DNA from 4 places in the Pseudomonas xantholysinigenes genome. Region 4 is predicted to be linked to each of the others. Evidence: riboswitches for the same ligand, from Rfam matches in the RefSeq annotation. Region 4 holds a riboswitch; each other region holds the start of a gene.
The links. Region 4 has a riboswitch for cobalamin ahead of cobW (cobalamin biosynthesis protein CobW). Riboswitches for the same ligand answer to the same signal wherever they lie in the genome.
Positions count from the first base shown of each region.

Region 1: another riboswitch for cobalamin. It lies ahead of HU772_RS12960 (ABC transporter substrate-binding protein); the one in region 4 lies ahead of cobW (cobalamin biosynthesis protein CobW).
Region 2: another riboswitch for cobalamin. It lies ahead of HU772_RS15005 (TonB-dependent receptor); the one in region 4 lies ahead of cobW (cobalamin biosynthesis protein CobW).
Region 3: another riboswitch for cobalamin. It lies ahead of HU772_RS12200 (ABC transporter ATP-binding protein); the one in region 4 lies ahead of cobW (cobalamin biosynthesis protein CobW).

Region 1 is NZ_CP077095.1:2,932,161-2,939,937, forward strand. Features, by position in the region: gene HU772_RS12950 (MFS transporter) at 1-772, shown strand, start outside; gene HU772_RS12955 (acetyltransferase domain-containing protein) at 969-2,126, shown strand; cobalamin riboswitch at 2,153-2,350, shown strand; gene HU772_RS12960 (ABC transporter substrate-binding protein) at 2,464-3,477, shown strand; gene HU772_RS12965 (FecCD family ABC transporter permease) at 3,474-4,496, shown strand; gene HU772_RS12970 (ABC transporter ATP-binding protein) at 4,493-5,281, shown strand; gene HU772_RS12975 (OprD family porin) at 5,297-6,634, shown strand; gene HU772_RS12980 (hypothetical protein) at 6,763-7,083, opposite strand; gene HU772_RS12985 (GFA family protein) at 7,252-7,632, opposite strand.
Region 2 is NZ_CP077095.1:3,379,793-3,387,569, forward strand. Features, by position in the region: gene HU772_RS14975 (NAD(P)H-dependent oxidoreductase) at 1-273, shown strand, start outside; gene HU772_RS14980 (ABC-F family ATP-binding cassette domain-containing protein) at 370-1,797, shown strand; gene thpR (RNA 2',3'-cyclic phosphodiesterase) at 1,761-2,306, opposite strand; gene lpxO (lipid A hydroxylase LpxO) at 2,522-3,421, shown strand; gene HU772_RS14995 (carboxymuconolactone decarboxylase family protein) at 3,564-3,908, shown strand; gene HU772_RS15000 (GNAT family N-acetyltransferase) at 3,987-4,556, shown strand; cobalamin riboswitch at 4,699-4,903, shown strand; gene HU772_RS15005 (TonB-dependent receptor) at 5,014-7,134, shown strand.
Region 3 is NZ_CP077095.1:2,719,270-2,727,046, reverse strand. Features, by position in the region: gene HU772_RS12220 (HlyD family secretion protein) at 1-1,000, shown strand, start outside; gene HU772_RS12215 (hypothetical protein) at 1,012-2,085, shown strand; gene ppk2 (polyphosphate kinase 2) at 2,087-2,908, opposite strand; gene HU772_RS12205 (SEN1982 family lipoprotein) at 3,133-3,762, shown strand; cobalamin riboswitch at 3,833-4,014, shown strand; gene HU772_RS12200 (ABC transporter ATP-binding protein) at 4,139-4,909, shown strand; gene HU772_RS12195 (ABC transporter substrate-binding protein) at 4,906-5,868, shown strand; gene HU772_RS12190 (FecCD family ABC transporter permease) at 5,865-6,890, shown strand; gene HU772_RS12185 (hypothetical protein) at 7,071-7,382, shown strand; gene HU772_RS12180 (ATP-binding response regulator) at 7,400-7,777, opposite strand, start outside.
Region 4 is NZ_CP077095.1:3,217,005-3,224,781, forward strand. Features, by position in the region: gene cobN (cobaltochelatase subunit CobN) at 1-993, opposite strand, end outside; gene cobW (cobalamin biosynthesis protein CobW) at 997-2,064, opposite strand; cobalamin riboswitch at 2,165-2,344, opposite strand; cobalamin riboswitch at 2,405-2,573, shown strand; gene HU772_RS14240 (CbtB domain-containing protein) at 2,676-2,861, shown strand; gene HU772_RS14245 (CbtA family protein) at 2,872-3,564, shown strand; gene HU772_RS14250 (cobalamin biosynthesis protein) at 3,582-3,974, shown strand; gene cobM (precorrin-4 C(11)-methyltransferase) at 4,004-4,756, shown strand; gene HU772_RS14260 (DUF1272 domain-containing protein) at 4,820-5,062, shown strand; gene HU772_RS14265 (response regulator transcription factor) at 5,236-5,850, shown strand; gene HU772_RS14270 (transporter substrate-binding domain-containing protein) at 5,854-7,777, shown strand, end outside.

The sequences.
Region 1 (7,777 bases), 280 kb from region 4:
CATCATCCGCAAGGAAGTCCACGAAACGCCGGCGTTCGTCCAGGAAGAACAGCAGGCCAAGGTGGCCAAGTCGCCGATCAGCGAGGCGTTTCGCCATAGCTGGCGGCACATGGTGCTGGTGATGTTCATGGCGCTGATGAACGTGATCCCGGTGGTCGCCACCATCTTTGGCGCCGCCTACGCCGTACAGCCGGCCTATGGCATCGGCTTCGACAAGAGCGTGTACCTGTGGATTCCGGTGGTGGGCAATATCGTCGCGGTGCTGGTGATCCCCTTCGTCGGTAGCCTCTCGGACAAGATCGGCCGGCGCCCGACCATGATCGCCGGCTGCCTGGGCTCGGGCCTGCTGGCGTTCGTCTACCTGTATGCGATCAGCATCCAGCACGTGCCGCTGGCCTTCGCCGCCTCGATCGTCATGTGGGGCATGGTCTACCAGGGCTACAACGCCGTATTCCCCAGCTTCTACCCGGAGCTGTTCCACACCCGCTATCGCGTCTCGGCCATGGCCATTGCACAGAACATCGGCACCATGATCACCGCCATGCTGCCGGCACTGTTCGCCATGGTGGCGCCGCCGGGGTCGGAAAATATCCCGCTGGTGGTCGGTGGGCTGGCGCTGCTGATTACTTGCGTGTGTGCCTTGGCTGCGTATCTTGCCCCCGAAACCCACCGCCTGGCGATGGAAGACCTGGGCAATCCCCACGCACGACCAGTGACGCAGGACGCCTCGCAAGCCAGCTGCAAAGACAGCCAGAAAGCGTTCGGGCATTGACACGAGCATCACTCGACCCTTGTAGGAGCCGGCCTTGCTGGCGAACCTGGCGATACGCTGGATGGCACCGGCGCGGCCGGTGTTCACCGGCAAGGCCTGCTGCTAGCGGATCGCAGAGGTCTTCTGAAGCTATTCAGGAAAACATTTAATGATATAAGATAACATTTCAATTATTCCTTCCCCGCGACGCTTTCCGATGACCAGCACCTCCCTCGCACCCAACCAACGCCTGCAAAGCATCGACGCCCTGCGCGGCCTGGTGATCCTGTTCATGCTCCTGGACCACGTGCGCGAAACCTTCTTCCTGCACCGCCAGGTCAGCGACCCGATGACCGTCGACGCCACCGACCCCAGTCTGTTTGCCAGTCGCACCCTGGCGCACCTCTGCGCGCCAGTGTTCGTGCTGCTTACCGGGCTGTCGGCCTGGTTGTACGGGGAAAAACACCGGGGTCGCGGCGAGGTCTCGGCCTTCCTGTTCAAGCGTGGCCTGTTCCTGGTGGTGCTGGAGTTCACCCTGGTCAATTTCGCCTGGACTTTCCAGTTTCCCCCCAGCGTGATCTACCTGCAGGTGATCTGGGCCATCGGCCTGAGCATGATCGCCCTGTCGCTGCTGGTGTGGTTGCCACGCCCGCTGCTGATCACCCTGGGCGTGCTGATCGTCGCCGGGCACAACCTGCTCGACGACCTGCATTTCGGGCCGGCATCGGTGCTGCATGTGCCGTGGGCGATCCTGCATGATCGTGGCTGGCTGGAACTCGTCGACGGGCTGCGCCTGCGCACCTCTTATCCGCTGTTGCCATGGATCGGCGTGATTGCCCTGGGTTACGGCCTGGGGCCTTGGTTCGCCGGCGGCAGCCAGGCTACCGAGCGCCAACGACACCTGCTGCTGGCCGGGGCCTTGGCCTTGCTGGGTTTCGTCGCGCTGCGCCTGCTCAACGGTTATGGCGAGGCGCCCTGGAGCCCCTACCCCAGCGTCACCCAGACTCTGATGAGTTTCTTCAATATCACCAAGTACCCGCCCTCGCTGCTGTTCCTGGCCCTGACCCTCGGTGTTGGCTTGCTGTTGCTGCGCGGCTTCGAACGTGCCGGCAACACCCGCTGGATCACCCTCCTGGCCGTGTTCGGCGCGGCGCCCATGTTCTTCTACCTGCTGCACCTGTATGTGCTCAAGCTACTGTACCTGGCCAGTGTCGCCCTGTTCGGCCACAACCAGGGCGACTATTTCGGCTTCGACCACATCGCGGCGGTATGGCTGGTCGCCGTGCTGCTGGCTGTTGCGCTGTACTTGCCGGTACGCGGGTTCGCCCGCCTGAAGGCGCGCCGCCGCGACCTGGCCTGGCTCAAGTACCTGTAAAAGCGTTTCGCCCGGCGGTGTGATGGTCTACCATGCCGCCCGCCGGTTTCCACACGGAATCAAAAGGGAATCCAGGGCTCGCCAACCGCGGGCCGAACGGAACTGCCCCCGCAACTGTAGGTGCCGAGCCCGCGCCATCGATGCCACTGGATGATCCATCCGGGAAGGCTGGCGCCGGGCCAGGACGCACCAGTCAGGAGACCTGCCGGCACGCATTCACCAACCGGCGGGGTGTCCGGGATGGTCATCCGCCTTGCGCTTCGAGCCCCTCGCTCGCGCTCGGCGATGCCTGTCCGTGCCCATGACCGCGCACCGCAAGACAGGAGATCGCCCCACCATGCTGCCCCGCCTCGCCACCTTGCTCGCTGGCCTGACACTATCAGGCCTGGCCCAGGCCAGCGCGACCCACTACCCGCTGACCCTCGACAATTGCGGCGTGCCCCAGACGTTCGCCCAGGCGCCCGAACGCGCAGTGACCATCGGCCAGGCCGGCACCGAACTGCTCTACGCCCTGGGCCTGGGCGAGCGCCTGGCGGGTACCTCGCTGTGGTTCAACAACGTCCTGCCCGAGTTCAAGGCGCAGAACGATCAGGTCGAGCGCCTGGCCGACAACGAACCGAGCTTCGAGGCCGTGGTCGGCAAGCGTCCGCAGTTGGTGGCGGTGCAGTTCGAGTGGATGGTCGGCGCCCAGGGCGCGGTGGCCACCCGTGAACAGTTCGCCGAATTGCACATCCCTACCTACCTGCTGCCTTCCGATTGCGAAGGCAAGGACAACCTGGTCGGTGCCGACGGCACCCGTCTGCGACCGTTCAAGGTCGAGAGCATTTACAAAAGCATCAGCCAACTGGCCGAAATCTTCGATGTGCAGGCGCGCGGTAATGCACTGAACACGGCGCTTCAAGACAGCCTGCTGCGCGCCCAGCGACAGTTGGCAGGCAAGGATCTGGCCCACACCAGCGCGCTGTTCTGGTTCTCCAGCGCCGACCTGGCGCTCGATCCCTATGTTGCCGGCCGCCAGGGCGTGGCCGACTTCATGCTGCAGACCCTCGGCGTGCGCAACGTGGTCGAGTCCAGCGAAGAATGGCCAACCGTGGGCTGGGAAACCCTGGCCCGGGCCAATCCGACCTGGTTGATCGTGGCCCGCATGGACCGCCGTCGCTACCCCGCCGACGACTACCAGAAAAAGCTCGAATTCCTGCGCACCGATCCGGTGACACGCAACATGGACGCGGTGCAGCAAGGCCGGATCATCGTGCTTGACGCCGATGCCATGCAGGCGGGCATCCGCCTGTTCCGCGGGCTGGAGGTGCTGTCCGCGGCCTTCGCCAGTGGCAAAGCAGCGCAACCATGAGCCGCCTGTTGCCCCTGGGCGCCTGCGCGCTGCTTGCCCTGAGCCTGGCCATGCTCGCTGGTATCGCCATCGGTGAGACCCGAGTGGGTGTCGATGTGGTCTGGCAGGTACTGGCCAACCAGCTATGGCAGGCCGGCCATCCGCTGGACCCGATCGACGCTGGCATCATCTGGAACTACCGCCTGCCGCGGACCCTGGTAGCGGCCGCTTGCGGTGCCGGGCTGGCCCTCTGCGGGGTGATCCTCCAGGCATTGCTGCGTAACCCGTTGGCCGAGCCGTACTTGCTCGGCCTCTCCGCTGGCGCCTCGACCGGCGCCGTGGCCGTCGGCCTGCTGGGGCTGGGTGGCGCGGCGCTGTCGCTGTCCGGCGGCGCCTTCCTCGGCGCGCTGGCGGCCTTCGCCTTGGTGCTGGCACTGTCCCAGGCCAGCGGCAGTCGCAGCCGCCACGACAATGCCCAGGTGATCCTGGCCGGCATCGCCGGTTCGCAGCTGTTCAATGCGCTCACCGCCTTCCTGATCACCAAGTCCGCCACGGCCGAGCAAGCTCGCGGCATCCTGTTCTGGTTGCTCGGCAACCTCAGCGGCGTGCGCTGGCCCGCCGTCTGGTTGGCGCTGCCCGCCGCCCTGCTTGGGTTGCTGGTGTGCCTGTGGCATCGCCGAGCTCTGGATGCCTTCACCTTCGGTGCCGACTCCGCCGCCTCGCTTGGCGTGCCGGTGCGCCGCACCCAATTGCTGCTGATCAGTTGCGCGGCGCTGGTAACCGCGGTGATGGTGTCGATCGTCGGTGCCATTGGCTTCGTCGGGTTGGTCATCCCCCACGCCCTGCGCCTGCTGCTCGGCCCCGGGCATGCGCGCCTGGTACCGGCCAGCGCCCTGGGCGGGGCGTTGTTCCTGATCGTCGCCGACATCGTGTCGCGCACGCTGATCAGCGGCCAGGTGATTCCCGTCGGCGTGGTCACCGCGCTGATCGGCGCACCGGTATTCGCACTGATTCTGGTCAGTCGGCGGGGCCGCCCATGACCGCTATGAACCCTCCGGCAACCGCGCCTATCAGTTGCCAGGGCCTGGGCCTGCGCCTGGGTGGGCGCGAGGTACTGCACGGCATCGACCTGGCGCTGCGTGCCGGCGAGACCCTCGGCGTGGTCGGGCCCAATGGCTCCGGCAAGTCCACCTTGCTCAAGCTCCTGGCTGGCCTGCGCCTGCCTAGCAGCGGCGCTGTCCAGTTGCTGGGCGAGACACTGACGACCCTGCCGCGCCGACGTATCGCGCAAATCCTGGCACTGGTCGAGCAACACGCCGACACCCTGGACGCCATCAGCGTGTTCGACGCCGTCGCCCTTGGTCGCACGCCCTGGTTGTCGGCCTTGGCACCCTTTGCCCAGGCCGATCGAGCCATCGTCGAACAGGCCCTGGCCGACGTCGACGCCAGCCACCTGCGCCAGCGCCGCTGGGGCGAGCTGTCCGGCGGTGAGCGCCAGCGCGTGCATATCGCCCGTGCCCTGGCGCAGCGCCCGCAGGTGCTGCTGCTCGACGAGCCGACCAACCACCTCGACATCCAGCACCAACTGAGCTTGCTGCACCAGGTGCAGGCGCTACCGGTGACGACCGTGGTGGCGCTGCACGACCTCAACCAGGCGTTGACCTGCGACCGTCTGGCGGTACTCGACCAAGGGCGTCTGGTCGCCCTCGGCGCACCCGAAACGGTGCTGACGCCGGAGCGCCTGCTGGACACCTTCGGCGTGCGCGCTCATTACCTCACCGACCCTGTGGACGGCGCACGCATCCTGCGTTTTCGCGCCACCTGAATCCGGAAACCGCCCTTGAAGCCCATCGCCCTGGCCCTGCCCCTGCTGAGTCTGACGCCCCTGGCCCTGGCCGATTCGGCGCAGTCGCAGTCAAGGGGGTTGATTGCCGACAGTAACTGGCAGTTGCTCAACCGCAGCATCTTCGACCAGCGTGACTACCGCCACGGTGGACGCAACGGCGGCGCGCGCAATGCCTACAAGCCGCGCCACGAGCGTAATGGCAAGGCCGAAGAGTGGGCCTATGGGGTGATGGGCACGTTCAACTCGGGATTCACCCAAGGACCGATCGGCGTCGGCGCGGATGCCCACGCCTACCTGGGCGCTCAACTCGACAGCGGCGGTGGCCGTGCCGGCAAGGCGCGACTGCTGGGGCTGGACAACGAGGGTCACCCCAAGCGCGCCTACAGCCGAGGCGGCGCCGCGCTCAAGCTGCGCGTCTCGAACAGCGTGCTGGCGTATGGCGAGCAACGGGTCAAGACGCCAGTGTTCAGTTCATCCGACAGCCGCCTGCTGCCCGAGACCGCCACCGGCTTTTTTCTCACCAGCCAAGAAATCGACAAGCTCAAACTGGTCGCCGGTCACTTCACCGCCAGCACCGACCGCAACGCCTCGAGCCACGACCAGGGCTTCGTGGTCAACTATTCCAATGCCCGCCAGGGCAATCAGTTCGGCCTGGCCGGTGCCACATGGAACCCAACCACCGGCATAAGCGCCAGCCTTTACACCTCGCGCTACCAGGACAGCTGGAACCAGCACTATTTCGGCAGTACCCTCAGCCACGCCCTCGACGATCGACGCAGCGTCAACCTCGACCTCAACCTGTACCGCACCCGTGACACCGGCAAAGCCTTGTCGGGACGTATCGACAACACCACCTGGAGCCTGGTCACCCGTTACGCCCAGGGGCCACATGCCTTCAGCCTCGGCTGGCAACAGGTGGATGGCGATAGCCCATTCGACTATGTGACACGGGGTGCCATCTTCCTCGGCAACGCCGTGCAGATGTCCGACTTCAATGCGCCCAACGAAAAGTCCTGGCAGGCACGCTACGACCTGAACATGAGCGGGTATGGCGTGCCGGGGCTGAGCTTCACCGCGCTGTATGTGCGTGGGTTCGCCATCGATGGGACACACGTGGACCCGCGAGGCGGCTATGCCTACCTAGGGTATGGCAAGGATGGCCGACACTGGGAGCGCGACCTGGAAGCGCGGTACGTGGTGCAGAGCGGCAAGGCCAAGGGCGTGGCGTTTTCCTTGAGGCATAACGTGCATCGTGGCAACACCGCGCAAGCGGAGCTGGATGGCGACCAGATTCGCTTGGCGGTGGAATGGCCATTGGCGGGTGGGTTCTGATTTCAACAGCCAGGGCGCGCCCTGGCCGGCATCAGACACCAGGTCGTCTGGTTCGCGCTCCCACAGGGATAATGGTTCCCTGCATGACAACGCAGCCGCAAAGGGCTGGGCGACCTCCTGCAGGTCAATCAGGCCGGTTCGATCGTCTTGGGCATTTGCCAGTAAGCCCGTTCCTGCGGCGTCAGGCTGGCAAGGACTTGGTCGAAAATCTCGTTGAACTCACTGCTGACATTGCCGAACGCCTGGAAGTTGGTCAGTAGGTAGCGCTTCACCGTTTTCGGCCAGTTTCCGGCCTTGTGCGCGGCGATGATGATGCCTTTGGCATCCTGGTAGTAGGCGGCCGGTTTCACCTCGGTCAGGCGTCGCTCGAAGTGGCCGAAGGTCCATTCGTCCTCACGGGCTTCGAATTCGTCCAGCAGTTTCACCTTGTATAACGCGAGATCGGGCATCGTAAGTTGCTCCTTGGAAATGACAGGGAAGGAGACGGTAGGCGATTGCACGCAGGGTGAAAATGAACAGGGTGTTGACCGCTGGGCTTGACCGAAGGAATGGTCTGACGAGCTCTTTAGCAACCCATCCTTGAAAGGCGTCAGAGCGGTCCTGTGGGCTCGACAGCATCATCCGCAGGCATCGACTTTCCACCAGGCGGGTCGACTGTCCTCGAATGAATGTGAGGCAGGCCTGAGGCCCGGCGCGCCCTTGTCGTCGAAGCAACCCAGCAACAAGGCCACGGTCGGTCCATCGTCGATGGCACCGAGGGAACTGCCACAGGTGACGCAGAAAGCGCGACTGGATACTGGCGAGGAACGGTACAGCGCAGGCACGCCATCCTCCCCGACCCAGCTGACTGCCGCCTTGGCGAACTCGACCCAGCACAGCGTCAACCCGCCCGAATGCCGCTGGCATTGACAACAGGAACAGGTATGGGGGAAATCAGGCTCGCCTTCGGCGACAAAGCGGATACGGCCACACAGGCAACCGCCCGTAAACATAGTCATGCAGCGCACCTCCTGCCGTTGCTGAAGCCAGCACGATAGCCAAAGGCGCAGCCATTACTGAGGGTAAAAAGTGTTACACCATATGGCATGACCGCACGCACCAACTGCGCCCTACACGGCGCACTGCTAGAGTGCCCGCCCGAAC
Region 2 (7,777 bases), 160 kb from region 4:
CAGGCCGCCGACGGCAGCACGCGCAAACGCCTGCGCGGCATGACCGTGCACCTGGTCGGCCTGGCCGGCGCCGACGCCACCACCTTCGCCCGTCACGGCTACGCCGAGGCCATGCGGGTACAGATCGACCATGGCATCTTCGACTACTGCGGGGCCCAGGTGCTCAGTTCGACCCTGCTCGCCGACAGCGAAGGCGCGCACGCCGAGGCGCTGCTCGAACAAGCCAGGGGCCTTGGCCTGGCACTGTTCGACAACCGTCACAACGCAGCCTGAGCCGACCTGCTCATCCACCGATGGATGCGCATCGGCACAGCGAATGGCTACCATGGTCGCAACTTTCATCACTCGGGCAAGGAGGCCCGCGCGCCCATGGCCATGATCGAACTGCACGGCATCAGCCTCCACCACGCCGGCATGCCCTGTTTCAGTGCCATCGATGCCCGTGTCGAATGGGGGCAACGTATCGCCATCATCGGTGACAACGGCAGCGGCAAGTCGTCCTTGCTGCGCCTGCTGCACGGCAGCCTGGCGCCCAGCGAGGGCCGCATCGAACGCCACGGTGGCCTGCGCATCGGCCATGTGCCGCAAGTGCTGGACGCCGAGTCGTCGCTCAGCGGCGGCCAGCGGGTCAACCAGGCGCTGAGCCAGGCCCTGGCCCTGGGGCCTGACCTGCTGCTGCTCGACGAACCGACCAACCACCTGGACGCCGACAACCGTCGCTCGCTGTCACGCATGCTCGAGCATTTCCCCGGTACCCTGGTGCTGGTCAGCCATGACGTCGCGCTGATGAACCAGACCTGCGACACCCTGTGGCACTTGCACCAGGGCCACCTGGAGGTCTTCACCGGCAGCTACGCAAACTATATGGCCGAACGCGAGCAGCAACGCGCCGGGCTCAGCAAACGCATCGCCGAACTGCGGCGCGCCCGCGATGACAGCCACGACGCACTGATGCAAGAGCAGGCGCGGGCCGCCAACGCCCGCAAACGCGGGGCGAAATCCATCGAAAACCGCAAGTGGGCGACCGTGCGTTCGCCGACCAAACTGGGCCGCGGCAACACCACCGCTGGTCGCAAGCAGGGGCAGATCCTGCAACAGCAGCGCGAACTGAGCGGGCAACTGGCCGAGTTGCGCCCGGAGCCCGTGATCGTTCCGCATTTCCACCTGCCGGCGACCGCGCAATCGTCGCGGCTGCTGGTCCAGGTGCGCAATGGCAGCATCGGCCACGGCGACATGGCGGTGCTCAGCGGCATAGACCTGCAGTTGGCCGGTGGCGAACGCCTGGCCCTGACCGGTGCCAACGGCAGCGGCAAATCGACCCTGGCCCGGGCCGTGCTCGGCGACCCCGCCGTGTGGCGCCTGGGCGAGTGGCTGACACCGGCCCCCGACACCATCGGCTACCTCGACCAGCACTATGCCACCCTGCCGGCCAACGCCAGCGTCCTCGAAGCCTTGGCCCGGCACGTGCCTACCTGGTCACAGGAACAACTGCGCGCGCACCTGGCGAGCTTTCTGTTTCGCCAGGCGCACGCGGTGCACACCCCGGTGCAGGCGTTGTCCGGTGGCGAGAAGGCACGCCTGGCGCTGGCCTGCATCGCGGCGCGTCCGCCGCAGTTGCTGATCCTCGACGAGCCGACCAACAATCTCGACCTGCGTACCCGTCGCCACGTGCTGGAGGTGCTCGCCCACTACCCCAATGCGCTACTGGTGATTTCCCATGACGAAGACTTCCTCGACGGGCTGGATATCAGCCGCCGCTTTCACTGCGCCAGGGGCCACTCGGCCAAGGGCCAGTAGCGGCCCTTGCGCGACTCGTACAGGGTGAAGTGCCGCGCCGTCAGGAAGAACTCCGGTGCCTCACCGGCTTCCGGCAACTGGCCGCGAAAATCCCGCGACAGGGTCAGGTGTGGCCGGTACTCGCGGGTCGGCGCCGCGATACCGAGCGGCAACAACGCCTGGTGCAGGGCATACACCAACTGACGCAAGGCGACGGGCGCCTGCTCGGGCTCCAGCACCAGCGCATCGGCACGCGGCCACACCTGCATGCGGTCCAGCACCAGCCGCAGTGGCGCCTGCGGCAGTGTCAACCGGTCGACCGCGGCGCAGATCGACGAGACCTGCCCCGCATCGACATCGCCCAGAGACACCAGGGTGACATGGAAGTTCTCCGCCGGCACCGGCCTGCCGCTGCGCAGGCTCAAGCTCCGCCGCCATTGCGCCAGGGCCCGGCACTGGGCATCTACGACCGGCAAGGCGAAGAACAGGCGTTTGAAGGGCGCCCCGCTCGGGCGTGTGTCCTGGACCATGTCCTGCTCCTTGGCTGCGGATCGAAGGGTCGAGTGTAGCGCCCTGGCCATGGGAAAAGCCTGCAAGGGCTGTTGAATCGTTTACGCAACCCGTAGGCCATCCCACCTAAGTCGTGTGGATTTGTCGTAACAATAGGTACAAACCCGGCCCACGATTGTTTATGCTGGCGGGCTTACGCCATGGCGCATGGCCATTTTTCGACAAGTAAACGTCCATGAAAATTGCACTCGTACTGATCTTCGTACTCTCGATCGCCTATGTTCACCTGCGCGGTCGGGTTCGCCACAAACTGACCCGCCAGCTGGGCGACCACTCCAGCTTCCTGGCGCCGGTCAACGCCTTCCTCTACCTGTTCTCCAAGCACCCGGCCAAACCGTACCTGCCCGTGGAAGCGTTCCCCGAGCTGAAGGTGCTGCAGGACCACTGGCAGGAAATCCGCGCCGAAGGCCAACAGCTGCTGCAAGCCGGTGAAATCAAGAAATCCGACAACTACGACGATGTCGGCTTCAACTCGTTCTTCAAGACCGGCTGGAAGCGCTTCTACCTGAAGTGGTACGGCGAGAGCCACCCTTCGGCGATGACCCTGTGCCCGCGCACCACTGAACTGCTGCAAGGCATCGGCTCGGTCAAGGCGGCGATGTTCGCTACCCTGCCGCCAGGCGCCAAGCTGGTGCGCCACCGCGACCCATACGCCGGCTCCTACCGCTACCACCTGGGCCTGGATACCCCCAACGATGACGGCTGCTACATCGACGTCGACGGAGAGAAGTACTCCTGGCGCGACGGCGAAGGCGTGGTGTTCGACGAGACCTACATCCACTACGCGGCCAACACCACCGAGCACAACCGCATCATCCTGTTCTGCGACGTCGAGCGCCCGCTCAAGTACCGCTGGGCGAGCGCCTTCAACCGCTGGTTCAGCCGCAACGTCATGGCCGCCGCCGCCGCGCCCAACGACGCCAGCGACAAGACCGGCGGCATCAACCGCCTGTTCACCCGCATCTACAAGATTCGTGAACGCGGCAAGGCCATGAAAAAGCGCAACCGCACCCGCTACTACCTGGAAAAGTGGGCCGTGGTCGCGGCGCTGGTACTGGTCTTCATCTACATCTGATCGCCCTGCGCAAACCGGCTCCTACCCGCGCGTAGGAGCCGGCCTTGCCGGCGACCTTCGCGTCGCCCCTGTCCCGCCTCCCGAACAGCCCACTTTCGACTAGCCTGAAAGCTCCTGTTGCCAACCTGACAAGGTGAACACGATGAGCATGATGGACTGGGACGCCTACCGTAAGCAGTTGATGGCCGGCATCGGCGATCTCAAGCACCTTTCTCCCGATACCGTGGCCGGTTACATGACCGCCAGCGGTGCCGGCGCCAAGACCAACCACCTCGATGCCAAGACCCGCGAACTGATCTCCCTGGCCGTGGCTGTCACCACCCGCTGCGACGGCTGCATCGCCGTGCATTCGCAGCAGGCGGTCAAGCACGGCGCCACCCGCGAGGAAATCGCCGAGGCCCTGGGCGTGGCGGTGGCGATGAACGCTGGCGCCGCGCTGGTCTACTCGGCCCGGGCCCTGGATGCCGTGGGCAAGTCCGGCGCCTGACCCGGCCAGGCGTCGCCGCCCTTGCGCGGCGGCGCCGCGCCGCCCAGACTGAGCGGCTCAGTACCCGCAGGAACCGCCATGATCCAGATCCGCCCCATGACCCCGGAAGATTTCCAACGCTTCTGGCCCACCTTCCAGGCCATTGTCCAGGCCCGCCAGACCTACGCCTTCGACCCCGGGCTCGACCTCGAGCGCGCCCGCGCGCTGTGGCTGGAAACACCGCTGCGCACGCTGGTGGCCGAGGAAGACGGCGAACTGCTCGGCTCGTACTTTCTCAAGGCCAATGCCGGCGGCCCCGGCGCGCATGTGGGCAACTGCGGCTACATGGTCGGCGAATCTGCCCGAGGTCGCGGCGTGGCCCGGTTGATGTGCGAGCACTCGCAGAAACTCGCCCGCCAGGAGGGCTTCCTGGCCCTGCAGTTCAACTCGGTGGTGGCGACCAACGAAGTGGCCGTGGCGCTGTGGCACAAGCTTGGCTTCGACACCGTCGGGCGCTTGCCCAAGGCCTATCGCCATGCCGAACTGGGCCTGGTGGACTGCCTGGTGATGTACAAGTGGCTGGCCGACGAACCGGTGGTGGAAAAACCGCCACTGCTGATTGGCCGCAAGAACATCGAGGCGCGGGTGTCGCGTCGGCGCGGTCGCTGATCGACACAGCACATGGCACCGCATTGCCTGCTTCGTGGCGGTTCGACGCCCCGATCAATCCGCTGCCACAGGGGCAGCGCATGGTATGAGTCACAGAGGCGCCATTCACTCAAACGATTGACTCCCTGGCGCTTCGATGGTCAGATGCGCGCCAGTTTCAGGTGCCCTGCGCCGCCGCGCGCAAGGTGAAACGGGAAGCCGGTGAGTCGTCCCCACGACAAGTCCGGCGCTGCCCCCGCAACGGTAAGCGAGCGAACCCTTCGACAGACCACTGTGCCTCGGCATGGGAAGGTGAAGGCTTCACGACCCTCGCAAGCCCGGAGACCGGCCTGAGGCTTCACTTGGCAACCCGCGGTGGGCGGGCGCAGGCCGGTATCCGCGTGCGCGCCTGCCTACGCGGTTCGCCTTTGCGTGTTCTTCCACCGGGATCCATTCATTCCTGCAGCAGTGGAACGACATGTCCCGATTCAACAAGCTTCACACCCTGGCGGCGTGCCTCGCCGTCTCGATCCCGGCCCTGGCCGATGAACAGCCCGGTAGCCTCACCCTGCCCTCCACGGCGATCACCGACAACCGCGACCCGCAGGTGGTCGACCTGGCCACCCCAACCCAGGCCGGCTCGCGCCTGAACCTCAGCGCCCTGGAAACACCGGCCAGCACCAGCACGCTGAGCGAAGCGCAGATCCTCGGGCGCAACAACCAGACCGTGCAGGATGCCGTGACCCGCTCACCGGGCATCACCTTCATCGGCACGCCGGGCGACGGTGGCACCGGCCTGTCGGCCCGCGGCTTCAGCGGCCAGAGCTCGGTGATGACCCTGTTCGATGGCTCGCGCCTGTACGCCGGCGCCGGCACCCTGACCTACCCGGTCGACCCGTGGATGGTCGAGCGCATCGATGTAATCCGCGGCCCGGCTTCGGTGCTATATGGCGAAGGCGCCACTGGCGCGGTGGTCAACGTGATCCCGAAAAAGCCTTTCGACGGCGACATCCGCAACCACCTGCGCCTGGGCTACGGTTCCTGGGACCGCCAGCAGCTGGGCCTGGACAGCGGTGGCAGCCTGAGCGAACGCCTGAGCTACCGGCTCACCCTCAACCAGCAGGCCAGCAACGGCTGGGTCGACCGCACCGACTCGCGCAGCCTGGCGCTGTCGGCCGCGCTGCGTTTCGACGCCACCGACGACCTGAGCTTCACCTTGTCCCACGAGCGCGGCGACGCGCAGCCGGCCAACTACTACGGCACCCCACTGATCGACGGCCACCTGCGCGGCAGCCTGCGCAAGAAGAACTACAACGTCAGCAACGACCAGCAGCGCTACCACGACGAGTGGACGCGGCTGAACAGCGACTGGCAGATCAACGACAGCCTCAGCGCCAGCAACCAGCTGTACTACATCAAGAGCCGCCGCCACTGGCGCAATGCCGAGGAGTACGCCTGGGATGCCGACAGCGGGTTGGTCGGGCGCGCCAGCTTCCTGGAAATCAAGCACAACCAGGAACAGATCGGCGACCGCCAGAGCTTCACCTTCGATCACGCGCTGTTCGGCCTGGCCAGCAAGACCGTGGTCGGGGCGGAGTACAACAAGATTCGCTTCAATGTCGACAGCAACTCGCCCTACAACGACGACGGCAGTGACCCACTCGACCCTTGGCAGCCCACCCCCGGCGGTTTCCACAGTGGCTCGCCGCTGCGCCCGCAGATGCTGTCCAAAACCAGCACCTTTGCGCTTTTCGCCGAAAACCGAACGCAACTCACCGAGCGCCTGTCGTTGGTGACCGGCGTGCGCCGCGACCAGAACCATATCGATCGCGACAACCTCGTCGACGGCACCCGCAACGACCGCAGCCTGCGCGGCGGTAACTGGCGCGCTGGGCTGGTGTTCGCGGCCACCGACGATCTGTCGTTGTACGGCCAGTACTCCACCAGCGAGGACGGCGTCGGCGACCTGCTGACCCTGCGACCGGAAGACCGCCTGGAACTGACCGAAGCCAAGCAGACCGAACTGGGCTTGAAACAGCGCTTCTGGGACGGACGTGGCGAGTGGACGCTGGCGGCGTACCACATCGTCAAGAAGAAGTTGCCGGTCTATGACGTGGTCTCCAAGCGCAGCCAGCAAGCCGGCCAGCAGACTTCCGATGGGCTCGAAGCGAGCCTGGAATTGGCATTGGGCAACCAGTGGCAGGTGTCGGCCAACGCCGCGTTGGTGCGGGCCAAGTACGATGATTTCCTGCAACGCAGCGGTGGCGTTGTCTACGACCGAGCCGGCAATCGCCCGCAAGATGTCCCGCACCGAACCGCCAACCTGTGGTTGAGCAAAGGCTTCGGCCAGGCGGTCGACGCCGGCATCGGCCTGCGCTATGTGGACGCACGCTACACCAGTGCCGCCAACGACGCCCAGGTACCGGGCTACACCGTGGTCGACGCCAACCTCGGCTGGCAAGTGCTGCCCGATGTGCGCCTGGGCCTGCAACTGAACAATCTGTTCGACCGCCAGTACGCCCAGTCCAGCTACAGCGGCGAGCAATGGTTGCTGGGCGCGCCGCGGTCGTATTTCGCCACGCTGGACTACAGCTTCTAAGGCCACGGCCTCGAACCCTCGCCATGCGATATTGCAGGCAAACCTGGCACCAGCTACGCCGGTGTTCGCGGCTGAAGCCGCTCCCACAGCAACCGCGCCGGTTTCATGGCATGCACCACACCTGTGGGAGCGGGCTTACCCGCGAACCAAGCGACGCGGTGCCTGGCACCGGCTACGCCGGTGTTCGCGGCTGAAGCCGCTCCCACAGGGACCGCGCCGGCATCAAGCCATGCGCTACACCTGTGGGAGCGGGTTTACCCGCGAACCAAGCGACGCGGTGCCTGGCACCGGCTGCGCCGGTTTCATGGCATGCACCACACCTGTGGGAGCGGGCTTACCCGCGAACCAAGCGACGCGGTGCCTGGCACCGGCTTTGCCGGTGTTCGCGGCTGAAGCCGCTCCCACAGCGACCGCGCCGACCTCAAGGCATGCACCACACCTGTGGGAGCGGGTTTACCCGCGAACCAAGCGACGCGGTGCCTGGCACCGGCTGCGCCGGTGTTCGCGGCTGAAGCCGCTCCCACAGCGACCGCGCTGGTTTCATGGCATGCACCACACCTGTGGGAGCGGGTTTACCCGCGAAGCAAGCGACGCGGTGCCTGGCACCGGCTATGCCGGTGTTCGCGGCTGAAGCCGCTCCCAC
Region 3 (7,777 bases), 500 kb from region 4:
GGCCGGCATCCTGCTGGTGCTCTACGCCTGGCGCCTGCCGCCATTCAGCAGCGCCATCGAAAGCACCGAGAACGCCCTGGTGCGCGGCCAGGTGACCATCATCGGCCCGCAGCTGGGGGGCTACATTGTCGAGGTGCCGGTACACGACTTCCAGTTCGTCAAGCAAGGCGACCTGCTGGTACGCCTGGACGACCGCATCTACACCCAGCGCCTGGCCCAGTCCATCGCCCAGCTCAAGCAACAGCAGGCGGCGCTGGCCAACAACCTGCAGCAGCGCAACAGCGCCGAAGCCACCATCGCCCAGCGCCAGGCCGCCATCAGCGACGCCACGGCCCAGGCCGCCAAGGCCCGCGCCGATCTGCAGCGTAACCAGGCGCTGGTCAGCGATGGGTCGGTGTCGCGCCGCGAACTTGACCTGAGCCGCGCCAGCCATGCCGCCGCCATCGCCAGCGTGGCCCAAGCCAAGGCTGCGCTGGAAATCGCCCGCCAGGACCGCGAGACGGTGATCGTCAATCGCGCGGCCCTCGAAGCTTCGGTGGAAAACGCCAAGGCAGCCGTCGAGCTAGCCCGCATCGACCTGGACAACACCCGGGTCAAGGCCCCGCGCGACGGCCAGCTGGGCCAGATCGGCACCCGCCTGGGTGCCTACGTCAACCCCGGCGCGCAGCTGATGGCGCTGGTGCCAGACACCCTGTGGGTGATCGCCAACATGAAGGAGACGCAGATGGCCAACGTGCGCATCGGCCAGCCGGCGACCTTCACCGTCGACGCGCTCAACCACCTCAAGCTGCGCGGCCATGTGCAACAGATCTCGCCGGCCACCGGCTCCGAATTCGCCCTGCTGCAAAGCGACAACGCCACCGGCAACTTCGTCAAGATCGCCCAGCGCATTCCGGTGCGCATCCTCGTCGACACCGACCAGGCCGATGCCCGACGCCTGCGGCCGGGCATGTCGGTGGTGGTGAGCATCGATACTCGTCCAACCGTCGTTGACAAATAAGGACCATCCGCATGACCGTCATTGCTTCCTACAACCCTGCCGGCTGCGCCATCGTCATCGCCGATACGCTCATCAACGGGCCAGTGGGAGAAGCGGGACCGCCTCAGACCGTATTGCCAACCCTGGGCAACGTTTCCAATTTTTTTTCAGGCAGCTGGGCAATCAACAAGTCCTCGCAAAAGGTCTGCATCATCACTGACTACTGTGCGCTGGCATGGGCAGACAGCCAGCTACAGGCCAGGCACTTCATCACACGCTTGCGCAGGTTGTCCGGCAGAATCCGCATTACCCGGGACGTCATGAAAAAGCTGTTCGACAAGCTTGGCACACACGAACTGCAGCTTGCCGGCGCCATCCTTGAAGAAGACCAACTGCATACTTTCAGCATTGGTTGCGAGCAGTTCGAGTGCCCCATCCTCGGCGAGGTGCACTGCGGTGGATCTGGCGCCTCGGTCGTGCATGACTTCGCGCCGATCATGCAGAGCATTGCCCCAGCGCCGCCTGGCGAAGATGAAATCTCGGCCTATGCGGCCTCCATAGCCTTGACCCAGGTCGCCCATCTGCTAAATGCGGAGTTCAGGAAGGGCGACAGCGCTGACAGCCTGCTCGAGTTCTTTGGCGGCGGGTATGAAATGGCCGTGTTCTACGATGGCCGCTTCCATAAGCTCAGCGCGAACTTCGTGTTCCTGGATATCAGCATCAACCCGATGTCGAGAACTCTGCGGGTCGGCAATCCCAAACTGATCATCGCGCAAACCTACTGCGGCGACACCCTCAAGTACGAAGCCATCGTGCCCAAGAGCGCTGAAGAGGACGAGGTCACACGCCACGACCACATCGAAATTCCGCCTTTTGCCCACCCCTCGGCGCGCAAGGGCGATCCGTCGATGCAGGAAGACATCAACTGGGGGTGTTTCGTTTTCGTCGACAACTTCAAGCACGGCGGCGCTGCATTGGCCTCGATCATCGTTCGCTCGCAAACGCCGCCCATCGAGTACCGTGTCACCGATGGCCAGCTGACGTTTGAATATTCCGAGTCTGCCGGCCGCCAGATCAGCGCATACATCAACGCCCACTACCTATGATTCAAAACCGCTCGGCGACCATCTTGAACGGGTAAGGCTGGGCCTTGTACTTGCCGATCTTGCCGCGCTTGGGCAGCGCCACCTGGTGTTCGTGGCTGAGGTCCTTGTAGGGGATCTGCTGCAGCAGATGGCTGATGATGTTCAACCGCGCCTTGCGCTTGTCTTCCGAGCGGGCCATGTACCAAGGCGCCCAGGACGAGTCGGAGGCCGCGAACATGTCGTCGCGGGCGCGGGTGTAGTCGTCCCAGCGGGTGTACGACTTGACGTCCATCGGCGACAGCTTCCACAGCTTGCGCCCGTCGTTGATACGGTCCTGCAGGCGGCGGGTCTGCTCCTGGGCGCTGACTTCAAGCCAGTACTTGATGAGGATGATCCCCGACTCGACCATCATCCGCTCGAACATCGGCACCACGGTGAGGAACTTGCGCGCCTGCTCGTCGCTGCAGAACCCCATGACCCGCTCGACCCCGGCGCGGTTGTACCAACTGCGATCGAAGATCACCACCTCGCCGGCCGCCGGCAGGTGGGTCAGGTAGCGCTGGGCGTACATTTGGGTCTTTTCCCGCTCGGTCGGTGCTGGCAGCGCCACCACGCGGAACACCCGTGGGCTGACCCGCTCGGTGATGGCCTTGATCGTGCCGCCTTTGCCAGCGCCATCGCGGCCCTCGAAGACGATGCACACCTTGAGCCCCTTGGCGACCACCCACTGCTGCAGCTTCACCAGCTCGGTGTGCAGGCGCTTGAGCTCGGCGTCATAGGGCTTGCGCCCGAGTTTTTCCGCGGCGCTGTCCCGCTTGCGTTTGCTGCCGGCGTTCTTGGCCATCGCATGCTCCTCCCCGTCAGGCCCCGACGACGCGGGGCGGATCAGAGCAGTATGGATGAGCATGGGCAAATTGCCGGGCAGTCACCGGTGGCGCGCCGGGCACCAACTGCCAACCGCCGCACAAGCCCGTCGATATGTCGTCTTGCCACGATTGCGGACGCTCTGCCGCGCGGGTTCTAATCCCAGCGCCCTACCCGTGATCGGCAATTCAAGGAAGCCCTACGATGGACAGGAAGCTCATTGCCCCGGCCCTGCTGGCGAGCCTGGTCGGCTGCTCGGACGGCCAGCAGCCCAGCGAAGCCGAGCTGCGCCAGGCGGCCCAGGCCTACCTCGACACCCAGTACCCCTACTGCTTCGTGATCAGCGCCTTTCCCACCCGCACCCGCGACTTCGATGTCGAGGGCACCAACAAGGCCTTGCATGCCCTGGCCCAGGTCGGCGTGGTCAGTGAACGCGAGATCAGCCGCACCGAAGTCCCCGAGCGCCTGTGGCAACCGGCGCGCACCGACATCTACTACGCCTACGACCTCACCGACGAGGGCCGCCGCTACTATAAGGCCGATGCTCGCCAGGGCAAGACCGGGAACATCGGCGGCCTGTGCTTCGGCAAGGCCGAGGTCACCGCCATCAAGGGCTTCAGCGTGCCCGGCGAACAGCAGGGGCGCCGGCAAACGCAGGTCACCTACAGTTACCGGATCAACGAGCTGCCAGCCTGGGCCGCCGACAGCGCGATCCAGGCCGGGATCACCGGCCTCGACCAGGCGCTTGCCAGTGCCAGCAAGCCCCTGGAAGAAACCCGCGCTATGGTGCTCACCGCGCAAGGCTGGGTCCACGAGCGGCTGCTGGCCAATTGAACCTGCGCAGACGCCCCTGAACCTCGGCGCATTGACTCACCCCGGCATAAATGCTCAGATGCGCCCCTGCTTTCAGGTGTCCCAGGCCGCAGCGCCTGGGGTTAAACGGGAAGCCGGTGCCTCGCCCCTGGCGGGAAGTCCGGCGCTGCCCCCGCAACGGTAAGCGAGCCAGGCATTCGACAGACCACTGTGCCCCGAGCATGGGAAGGTGAATGCCCGACGACCCTCGCAAGCCCGGAGACCGGCCTGATTCGCCCATGGCCATTCCCGCGGAGGGCGGGTGCGCTGAGTGTGCCAGGCGCCCTGCCGCCTGCGCGGCTGCCAGCCACCGTCACCGTCGGGTTCATTCCTCCCGTCCTGGTGTCTGTTCATGCCTGTGCCCCTCCTGCGCCTCGAACACCTGCACTGGTCGCCGTCCCCCGGCGCGCCCGACCTGCTGGCAGCGATCGACCTCGAGGTGCGCCCCGGTGAATTCGTCGGCCTGATCGGCCCCAATGGCAGTGGCAAGACCAGCCTGCTGCGCTGCGCCTATCGTTTCAGCCGGCCACGCAGCGGCCGGGTATTGCTCGACGGCGAGGATATCTGGCGGCATCCACCGCGCTGGCTGGCCCGGCGCGTGGCGGTGATGCTCCAGGAGTTTCCCGAAGACTTCGGCCTGAGCGTGCGCGATGTCGTCGCCATGGGCCGCACCCCGCACCTGGGCTGGCTCGACGGCGATGGCCCTGGCGCACCAGTGGACGCTGCCATGCGCCAGTTGAACCTGCTGCAACGCGCCACGCAGGCGTTCGCCAGCTTGTCCGGCGGCGAGAAGCAGCGTGTGCTGCTGGCCCGGGCGCTGGCCCAGCAGCCGCGCCTGCTGATTCTCGACGAACCCACCAACCACCTCGACCCACGCCATCAACTGGCATTGCTGCAGCACCTGCGCGGTAGTGGCCTGGGCCTGTTGGCCAGCTTCCATGACCTCAACCTGGCCGCGGCCTTCTGCGATCGGCTGTACCTGATCGAGCAGGGTCGCCTGGTCAACCACGGCACGCCCGCCGAGGTCCTGACCGAACAGTGCCTGGCCGAGGTATTTGGCGTTCACGCCCTGGTCGACCGGCATCCCATTGGCGATCACCCACGCATTACCTGGATCCGTCACGCATGAAACCCTGGCTTGTTTTACTGCTCGCCTGCCTGCCCCTGTGCACCATGGCGGACAGCTTCCCCGTGACCGTGCGCAGTTGCGACCGCGCAGTCACCTTCACCCAACCACCGCAGCGGGCGGTGAGCCACGATGTCAACCTGACCGGCATGCTCCTGGCCCTTGGGCTGCGCGAACGCATGGTCGGCTACAGCGGCATCAGCGGCTGGAAAAGCCTCGACCCGGCACTGCGCGAGGCGTTGCATGGCCTACCGGAGCTGGCGCCGCGCTACCCTTCGGTGGAGAACCTGCTGGACGTCGACGCCGACTTGCTGTTCGCCGGCTGGAGCTATGGCATGCAGGTGGGCGGGCCGCTCACGCCGCAGCGCCTGGCGCCGTTCGGCATCCCGGTTTACGAGTTGAGCGAATCCTGCTCGCGGATCATGCCCTGGCACCCGGCGAGTCTCGAGGACCTCTACACCGACCTGGGCAACCTCGGGCGGATCTTCGGCGTCAGCGCGCGGGCCGATACGCTGATCGCCGCGTTGCGCCAGCGTGTCGCGCGCGTCAGCGCTGCGATGGCCTCGGTACAGACCAGGCCGCGGGTATTTCTCTACGACAGCGGCGAGGATCGCCCCACCACCTCCGGCAGCCTGGGCATGCCCCAGGCGCTGATCGACAGCGCCGGCGGGCGCAATGTCATGGCCGACGTGCAGGCCAGCTGGACCGAGGTCAGCTGGGAAAGCGTGGTTGAACGCGATCCGCAGGTCATCGTCATCGTCGACTACGGGCCGACCTCGTGGCAGCAGAAACGTGACTACCTACTCCAGCACCCGGCACTGGGCGCAGTCACGGCGATTCGCGAGCGGCGTTTCGTGGTGCTGTCGTACCTGCAGGTGACACCGTCGGTGGAAAACGCCGCCGCCATCGAAACACTCGCCCGGGCATTGCAGCCACAGCAGTTTGCCGGAGCGCAGCCATGAATCCGCTGCGCCAACCCACGGCCTATCGCCTGTTGCTTCTGGCCCTGAGCGCCGCGTTGCTGGGCTCGTGCCTGTTGTCGCTGGGGTTCGGCGCGGCCCAGGTGCCGGCCGCCAAGGTGCTGGAAATCGTCCTGCAGCAACTGGGCCTGGCCCAGGCGGCGGACCTCGGCCGCGGCCAGGCCCAGATCGTCTGGCAGATCCGTGCGCCACGGGTGCTGCTCGGCGCCCTGGTCGGCGCCGGGTTGGCGCTGGTCGGCTGTGCCCTGCAGGCAGTGACCCGCAACCCTCTGGCCGACCCGCACCTGCTGGGGGTGAGTTCGGGGGCGGTGCTGGGCGCGGTGTTGGTGGTGCTCTACCTTGGCCCTTTCGCCGGGGTGCTGAGCTTGCCGCTGGCGGCATTTCTCGGCGCCCTGGGCTGCATGCTGCTGGTCCTTGGCGTGGCCAGCCGACGTGGGCGCCTGGACAGCGAACAGCTGCTGCTGGCCGGGGTCGCGGTGTCATTCGTGGTGATGGCGCTGGCCAACCTGCTGCTGTACACCGGTGATCCCCATGCGGCGAGCTCGGTGATGTTCTGGATGCTTGGCGGGCTGGGGCTGGCCCAGTGGTCATTGCTGTGGCTGCCGGCCTTGAGCGTGCTGGCCGGTTTCATCCTGCTGATGGTGATGGCCCGCGCGCTCAACGCCTTGATGAGCGGCGAACAGACCGCCGTGAGCCTAGGCATCGACACTCGCCGGGTACGCGCCGGCGTGTTCGTAGCCTGCGCCTTGCTGACCGGCGTGCTGGTGTCGCTGTCGGGCGCCATCGGTTTCGTCGGGCTGATGCTGCCGCATATCGCCCGCCGCCTGGTCGGCGCCGAGCATCGTCGACTGCTGCCGGCCTGCGCGCTGCTTGGGGCGCTGTTCGTGGTCTGGGTCGACCTGGCCGCGCGCACCTTGATCGCCCCGCAGGACCTGCCGATCGGTATCGCCACGGCGGCGCTGGGGGGTGGATTCTTTATCGTGTTGCTGCGCCGCCAGGGCTGAGCCTGCCATGGCTTATTGATGCGGCGGGAGCCAATAATAGCTATTCGCCATCTCGCACATCTGCCCTACATCCCCAGGGGTACGCCAGCGCTATAGTCGCCCTACCCCTCGTCCGGCCAGTCCCTCCCTTTCCTGGCCGGGCGAGCGGCGTTCCGAGAACAATGCCAAGGAAGCAATGCGATGATCCCCATGTCCCTCCCCATCAAGTCCCTGGTCCTGCTCGCCGGCCTCGCCGCCATGGCCGGCTGCCAGACCGCCTCGCCCAATGCCGACACCCTCAAGCAACGCACCGAGGTCACCCTGGGCGTGCCGGTGAGCAAGGTCAGCAACCTGCGCAGCGACTCCAGCACCACTTACTACAGCGTGAGCACCGGCAAGGGCCAGTTCGACTGCCAGGTGGCCAGTGGCGGCATGGTCGCCGTCGCCGGCATGGGTCTGATTACGCCCTCCCCCAACTGCTGGAAAGAAGGCCAGACCCCGGCCTTCCAGTGACTTTGGGCCGCGCCGGCCTAGTTGGTCGGCGCCGCTGCCTCCTCGCGCAATGTCCGCAATGCCGCGCGCAGCTCCGCCGGCCGCACCGGTTTGGCCAGTACGGCGATGCCGCGCGCCTGCAACGCGCCCTGCAGGCGATCCAGGTCATGGCCGGTCATGATCAGGGCCGGCACCCGCTCGCCGCGCTGGGCCCGCAGCTGGTCGATGCAATCGATACCCGTGGCCTGCGGCCCCAGGTCATAGTCGGCGACGATCACCTCGCAGTCACTGCTCAGCCCGTGGGGCGAGCTTTCGGCCTGCACCTCGCAGCCCCAGCGCCGCAGCAAGGCACTGGTGGCCTGCAACACGTTGTGGTCATCCTCCACCAGGCACACCCGCAAACCGCTGAGCATGCC
Region 4 (7,777 bases):
ACTCACCGGGCGCGTGATGATGCGCCCGTCCAGCTCGGGCAAGGCGATGTGCATGGCCAGGTCGCGCGCGCCCAGGCCCTGCTCGCTCTGCTCCCAACCGGGCTGGTTGTCCTGGGCGCAGATGGCCTGCAACACCGGCACGTCGCGACGCAGCGGCCTCAGGTTGGGTTGCTCGGGGCTGGACAGGGCAAAGCCGGTGGTGTTGATCACCACCTCGGCCTGCACCTCATCGAGCCAGGCTTCGACCTGCCCCAGGCAGGCGCTCTCCTTGAGGCTGGCCACGGCGATCGGCAACGGATTGAGCCCGCACGCTTGCAAGCGCTGGCAGAACACATCGATGAACGCCGTGTTGGCCGCCTGCAGGTGCGAGCGGTAGAACAGCAGCGGTGCCACCGGGTACTCGGGGTTCCACTCGCCGTACCAATCCTGCAACTGGGCACTGGGCCGTGACGGGTGATAGACCGCCGTGCGCGGCAGCGGCTGGGGCTCTTCCCAGGCGTAGTCACGCCCCAGCCATTGACTGGCCAGGCAGTTGAACAGGTTGATCGCGTTGGCCTTGCCGCCTTGGCGCAGGTAGTGCCACAGGCGTTCTGCCTGGGCACCACGCACCGTGCCCAGATCGGTGAGTTCCGGGTCCGGGCGGTCGTCGCCCGGCACCAGGATCAGCTGCACGCCACGACTGGCTAGCGCCACCAGTTGTTCTACGCCATAGCGCCAGTAGCCGACGCCGCCGTGCAGCGACACCAGGATCACCTTGGCATGGCGCAGCACCTGGTCGACATACAGGTCGACCGAGGCGTGGTTCTGCACCTGCATAGGGTTGGCCAGGCGTACGCTGGGAAAATCGTTTGGCAACTGCTCGGCGGTTTCGGCGAGCAGTGCCAGGTGGGAGTCGCCGCTGCAGAGAATCACCAGCTCGGCGGGGGTCTGGCCAAGGTCGGCGATGCTGTCGTCCGGCACGAAGCCGCCGGGCTGGGTCCGCAGCAGGTGCATGGGTCAGGCGCCCAGGGCCTGGCGCAGGCGCGCTTCCAGTTGCACGGCGTCGAGGTCCTGACCGATCAGCACCAGGCGGGTGATGCGCGGCTCGTCGCTGCGCCAGGCGCGGTCGAAGTGCTTGTCGAAACGCGTGCCCACGCCCTGGATCAGCAGGCGCATCGGCTTGCCGGGAATGGCGGCAAAACCCTTGGCGCGCAGGATGCCGAATTCGCCGACCAGCTGGGTCAGGGCATCGAGCAGCAGGCTTTCGTCGGCCTCGGGCAGATCGATGGAGATCGAGTCGAAGGCATCATGATCGTGATCGTCGTGATCATCGCCGTCGTGGTGCGAATCGTGGTGGGTGCGGCGACCGTCGATATGCGCCTCGGATTCGGCCCCCACGCCCAGCAGCACGTCGAGCGGCAGGCGGCCACTGCTGGCCTCGATCACCTTGACCGCCGGCGGCAGTTCCTCGGCCACCTCGGCACGCACCTTGGCCAGGCCGGCGGCGTCGATCAGGTCGGCCTTGTTCAGCACCACCAGGTCGGCGCTGGCCAACTGGTCGGCGAACAGCTCGTGCAGCGGCGACTCGTGATCCAGGTTGGGGTCGAGCTTGCGCTGCGCGTCGACCTGGTCCGGGTAGGCGGCGAAGGTGCCAGCGGCCACGGCCGGGCTATCGACCACGGTGATCACCGCATCGACGGTGCAGGCGTTGCGGATTTCCGGCCATTGGAAGGCCTGCACCAAAGGCTTGGGCAGGGCCAGGCCGCTGGTTTCGATCAGGATATGGTCGAGGTCGCCACGGCGCGCCACCAACTCACGCATCACCGGGAAGAACTCTTCCTGCACGGTGCAGCACAGGCAGCCGTTGGCCAGCTCGAAGACTCGGCCGAGCGCCTCTTCCTCGGTGCAGCCGATGCTGCACTGCTTGAGGATCTCGCCGTCGATGCCCAGCTCGCCGAATTCATTGACGATCACCGCGATACGGCGGCCTTGGGCGTTGTCGAGCATGTGGCGGAGCAAGGTGGTCTTGCCCGAGCCGAGGAAGCCGGTGACGATGGTGACGGGGAGCTTGGCCAGTGTTTTCATGTCGCGTTGCCCTTGGCGGCTATGGCGCGGGCATGCGGGACGGCGGCCGCGGCCATGCTGGCCGGGCGCGTTCGCCACCGGATCACCCCGCCCGGTTGAAAGTCGAAAACGTCGCGAGGCAGGTCTCCTGGCTTGCACCCGTCCGGCGCCTTCCCGCGCGCCTGCGCAGTGGCCTGTGCCGAACCTTTCAGTGCTTACAGTTGCGGGGGCAGCCGCGGCTTGTACCGCGTTCCCGTCTTAGCTCAGGCCAGGCCTGAGAACCTCGAAGCGGCAAGGCTACGCATCCACCCGACAGCGGTCAACCGCCGCCGCGATTGACGCCGGCTACGCCCCGTGATTTGCTAGCGCACTGCCCTCAGGTGCCCCATTGGGGTGAAACGGGAAACCGGTGCGTCGCGCGGCCTTGGAACCAAGCCCCGACAAAGCCGGTGCTGCCCCCGCAACGGTAAGCGACCGGAGCCCTGCTCCGCCTCGCCAGCCCGGAGACCGGCCTGTGGTGCTCGATGAACAACCCCGCGGTGGGCGGGTGCTGTCGCTTGCCCTGGGCCCTCCGCGCCCGGGGGCGTCGCGCTTGCCCGTTGCCCAAAACAAAAGCAGCAGAGGAACGCGTCATGCCCATCACCAGTGCCAAACACAGCCTCGCCACCCCCGTCAGCCTCAGCCAGCGCATGCTCGTCGCCGTGGGTGCCAGCCTGCTGGGCCTGTGCCTGGTGTACTTCGCGGGCTTCTCGCACATCGAAGCGGTGCACAACGCCGCCCACGACACCCGCCACAGCGCCGCCTTCCCCTGCCACTGAGTACGCCCGCATGATTACGCGCATCGCCCGCACCGCGGGTTTCAGCGGGCTGCTGGCCGCCCTGCTGCTGACCCTGCTGCAAAGTTTCTGGGTCGCCCCGCTGATTCTCCAGGCGGAAACCTTCGAGAACGCCGGCCCAGTCGCCGAACATCACGAACACGACGAGGCCCCCGGCCACAGCCATGAGCACAGTGCCGAGGCCTGGGCGCCGGAAGATGGCTGGCAGCGCGTGCTGTCGACCACCGGCGGCAACCTGGTGGTGGCAGTCGGCTTCGCCCTGATCCTCGCCGCGTTGTACAGCCTGCGCGAGCCAGGCCGTACCGCCACGGGTGCGCTGTGGGGCCTGGCTGGCTTCGCGGTGTTCTGCCTGGCGCCGACTCTGGGCCTGCCTCCCGAGCTACCCGGGACCGCGGCCGCCGACCTCGGCCAGCGCCAGACCTGGTGGATCGGCACCGCAGCCGCCACGGCAGCCGGCCTGGCCTTGCTGGTGTTTGGCCGGCATTGGCTGCTCAAGGCCCTGGGTGTGGTCTTGCTGGTAGCCCCCCATGTGGTCGGCGCACCGCAGCCTGCGGTGCATGAAAGCCTCGCGCCGGAAGCCCTGGCCACTCAGTTCAAGATCGCTTCGTGGCTGACCAACGCCGCGTTCTGGCTGGCCCTGAGCCTGCTCAGCGCCTGGCTGTTCCGCCGCGCCCGCCAGGCCTGATGCACGAGCTCAGCCAAGTGCCCGCGCTGTACGCGGGCTTCGGCTGTCGCCGTGGCTGCCCCGTCGAGACCCTGGCGGTGCTGTTGCGCAGAACCCTGGCCAACCATGCCCTGCCCCATTCGGCCCTGCGCGCCATCGCCAGCATCGACACCAAGGCCCGCGAGCCGGGCCTGCTGGCCCTGGCCGAGCGACTCGGCGTGCCCTTCGTCTGTTTCGACGCCACGCACCTGCTCGCCTTCGAACCCTTGCTCAGCCAACGCTCGGCCATCGCCTTTGCCCAGACCGGTTGCTGGGGCGTGGCCGAAAGCGCCGCGCTGGCCCTGGCCTCGCGCGCGTCGTCGCAACCCAGGCTGCAGGTACCACGGCAAGTCCTTGCCGGCGCTACCCTGGCACTGGCGTTCGGCGGATAATCCGCCTTCATTATCTGCAAGGAGCCGCCATGACGGTCTACTTCATCGGCGCCGGCCCCGGCGATCCGGAACTGATCACGGTCAAGGGCCAGCGCCTGATTCGCCAGTGTCCGGTCATCATCTACGCAGGCTCCCTGGTCCCGCCGGCGGTACTCGAAGGCCATAGCGCACGGACAGTGCTCAACAGCGCGGAACTGCACCTGGAGCAGATCATCGACGCCATGCGCCAGGCCCATGCCGAGGGCCTGGACGTGGCCCGAGTGCACAGTGGCGATCCCAGCCTGTATGGCGCCATCGGCGAACAGATTCGTCATTTGCGGGCACTGGGCATCGACTACCAGATCATCCCTGGGGTCACCGCCACCGCCGCCAGCGCCGCACTGCTAGGCTGCGAACTAACCCTGCCGGACGTCGCCCAGACCGTCATCCTTACCCGCTACGGCGACAGCTCGCCGATGCCGCCCGGCGAACAACTGGCCGACCTGGCCCGGCACGGCAGCACCTTGGCCATCCACCTGGGGGTCAAGCACCTGCCAAGGATCGTCGATGAACTGCTGCCGCACTATGGAGCCACTTGTCCGATCGCGGTGGTGCACCGCGCCACCTGGCCGGACCAGGACTGGGTCAGCGCAACCCTGGCTGACATCGTCGAACGGGTCGCGGAAAAAGGCTTTCGCCGCACCGCGCTGATCCTGGTAGGCCATGTGCTGGGCGATGCGCCGTTCTCCGAGTCGGCGCTGTACCGCGCCGGGCACGCGCACCTGTACCGCCAAGGCCACTGAGGCGATTGCCGCCGGGGCGGCGGCGTTGCACACTGCACACACCCCGCCAACGGAATGCCTGCCATACTCGAACTACGCCCCAACTGCGAATGCTGCGACCGCGATCTACCGGCAGAAAGCCCGGATGCGCTGATCTGCTCCTTCGAGTGCACCTTCTGCCGCACCTGCAACGGCCGCCACTTCCAGGGGCAGTGCCCCAATTGTGGCGGGCAACTGGTGGCTCGCCCTACCCGCACAGGCAATGCCTTGCTCAACAACCCGGCGGCTACCCAGCGGGTCAACAAGCCACACACTGTTTGCACCTGACATGAATTTGTAGGAATTTTCAACAAGCACACGAAGGTTTTTCAACAGGCCTATACTCGCCTATTACCAAGGCTCCTGATTGTCCGTAAGGTGCGCGCAGCCCAGTTGGCCCACCGCCTTGCGTATGCAATAGAACGCAGGATGCGGGCTGCACTTTGACAGGAGTTCCCCAAATGACATCCGTGTTGCTGGTTGATGACCACCACATTGTTCGATTGGCCGTACGCATGCTGCTTGAACGTGAACGCTTCACCGTCGTGGGTGAGACCGGCAGCGGTAAGGAGGCCGCGCGCCTGGCCAGGGAAACCAAGGCCGAAGTGGTCATCCTCGATATCGGCCTGCCCGACCTCGATGGCATGGAGGTGATCAAGCGCCTCAAGCTACTGGAGCCCGCGCCGAGGATCATGGCCCTCACCGGCCAACCTGCCGACCTATACGTGCGCCGTTGCATGGACGCAGGCATCTCTGCGTTCGTCAACAAGGATGAAGACCTCGATGCCTTGGTGTTCGCCCTCAAGGCCTTGGTCAAAGGCTACTCGACCTTTCCACAGATGGCGCTCAACAGCAATACGCTGGAGAGCGAAAGCGAGCGCCTGCGGCTTTTGTCCAATCGCGAGATGGAGGTACTGCGCCGCCTCAGCGGCGGCCAGTCCAACAAATTCATCGGCGAGCAGATGAACCTCAGCGCCAAGACCATCAGCACCTACCGCGGCCGCATCATGGAGAAGCTCAAAGTCGAGTCGTTGGTGGAAATGGTCGACCTGGCCAAACGTAACCACGTGGTCTGAGCGATGACCGGGCGCACACTGCTGTGCCTGTTGCTGGCCCTGTTGTCGCCATTGCCCGCCACTGCCGAGGTACAAAGCGAAAACCGCCAACTGTTGGCACGGGCATTGAGCGCAGCGTCACCATTGCAACTCGACGACGCGGATCGCCGCTGGCTCGAAATGCGCGCCGGCCTGGTACTGGGCAGCTCGCGCCCCGACTATCCACCGTTCGACATCAACACCAGCCAGGCCGACTACGAGGGCCTGAGTGCCGACTACGCAGGGCTGATTGGCGAGCAACTGGGGGTACCGATCAAAGTCCGGCGCTATGCCAGCCGGGCCTTGGCGCTGACGGCACTACGCGCCGGCGAGATCGACCTGCTCGGCACCTCCAACGCTTTCGAGGCCAACGATGCAGGGCTGACCCTGAGCCAGCCGTATGCCGACGACCTGCCGGTGATCGCCTCGCGCCACGCGCGCGCAGGGTACGAAGACAGCAACCTGGCCGGCCTGCAACTGGCGATGGTCGACCATTACCTGCCCATGCAGACCGTGCAACAGCTGTTTCCCCAGGCGCAGTTGCGCCTCTACCGTTCGACCCTGGCCGGTATCGCGGCCGTGGCCCTTGGCCAAGCGGATGCCTACCTGGGGGACGCCATCAGCACCGATTACGTGATCGCCAAGGGGTACCAGGGGTTCGTCAAGGTCGATCAGTTCGTCAAGGCCCCCGCCAGTACCTTCGCGTTCGCCGTGTCCCGTGACAACCCACGCCTGCTGAAACTGGTAAACCTTGCCCTGGGCCGAATCGCCGACAGCGAGCGCCTGAATATCCTGCGCCGCTGGACCAGTGGCAGCACTAGCATCCTGCTCGACCGCCGCCTGGCCGCGCTGACGCCGGAGGAGCGCGCCTGGATCGAGCAGCACCGCCAGGTCAAGGTCATGATCAATACCACCCTGGCGCCATTGAGCTTTACCGACAGCCAGCAGCAACCCCGTGGCATCGCCCTCGACCTGCTGGAGCGCATCAGCCTGCGCACCGGCCTGCAATTCCAGATCGTCGAGTCCGAATCCTTCCAGGACATGGTCGAACAGACCGCTCGCGGCCAGGTCGACATGATCGGCGCCATCGGCTACGGCATCCACCGCGCCCTGCGCCTGCGCTACAGCCGCCCCTACATGATCAGTCCGCGGGTACTGGTCACCCGGCAAAACGCACCACCACTGATTGGCGACCACCCCCTGAGCGGCTTGCGGGTGGCACTGCTGCGCGGATCACCGCTGCGTGATGGCCTGGAGCGCCAGGCCATCGGCATCCGTGTGGTGGAAGTGGAGAACCCGCTGCAACTGATGGAGGCGGTAGCCAACGGCGATGCCGACGTGGCGATCAGCTCGCACATCAACGCCGCCTACTTCATCAACCAGGTGTTCAAAGGCCGCCTCAAGATCGCCGGGCTGCAAGGCGACGAGCCGGCACTGGCGGCGTTCGCCGTGAGCCCGGGGCAGCCGCAACTGCAGGCGATCCTTGACAAGGCCCTGCTGAGCATCCCACCGGATGAGCTGGAACAGTTGGTCAATCGCTGGCGCACCAATGCCGTGGTCAGCGACAGCCCCTGGGCCAACTACCGCACCCTGGCCTTGCAAGTGCTGGTGCTGGCCGCCTTGCTGCTGGCCGGCGTGGTGTTCTGGAACACCTACCTGCGCAAACTGATTCACCAACGCACCGAAGCCCAACGTGCCCTGCAGGAACAGTTAGCGCTCAGCCGCGGCCTGCTGGAACAATTGCGTCAGGCCAAGGACGACGCCGAACGAGCCAGCCAGGCGAAAAGCACGTTTCTGGCGGTCATGAGCCATGAAATACGCACGCCGATGAATGCGGTCATCGGTTTGCTCGAACTCGCCCTGGAAGACAGCCACCACGGACGCAGCGACAGTCACGCCCTGAAAACCG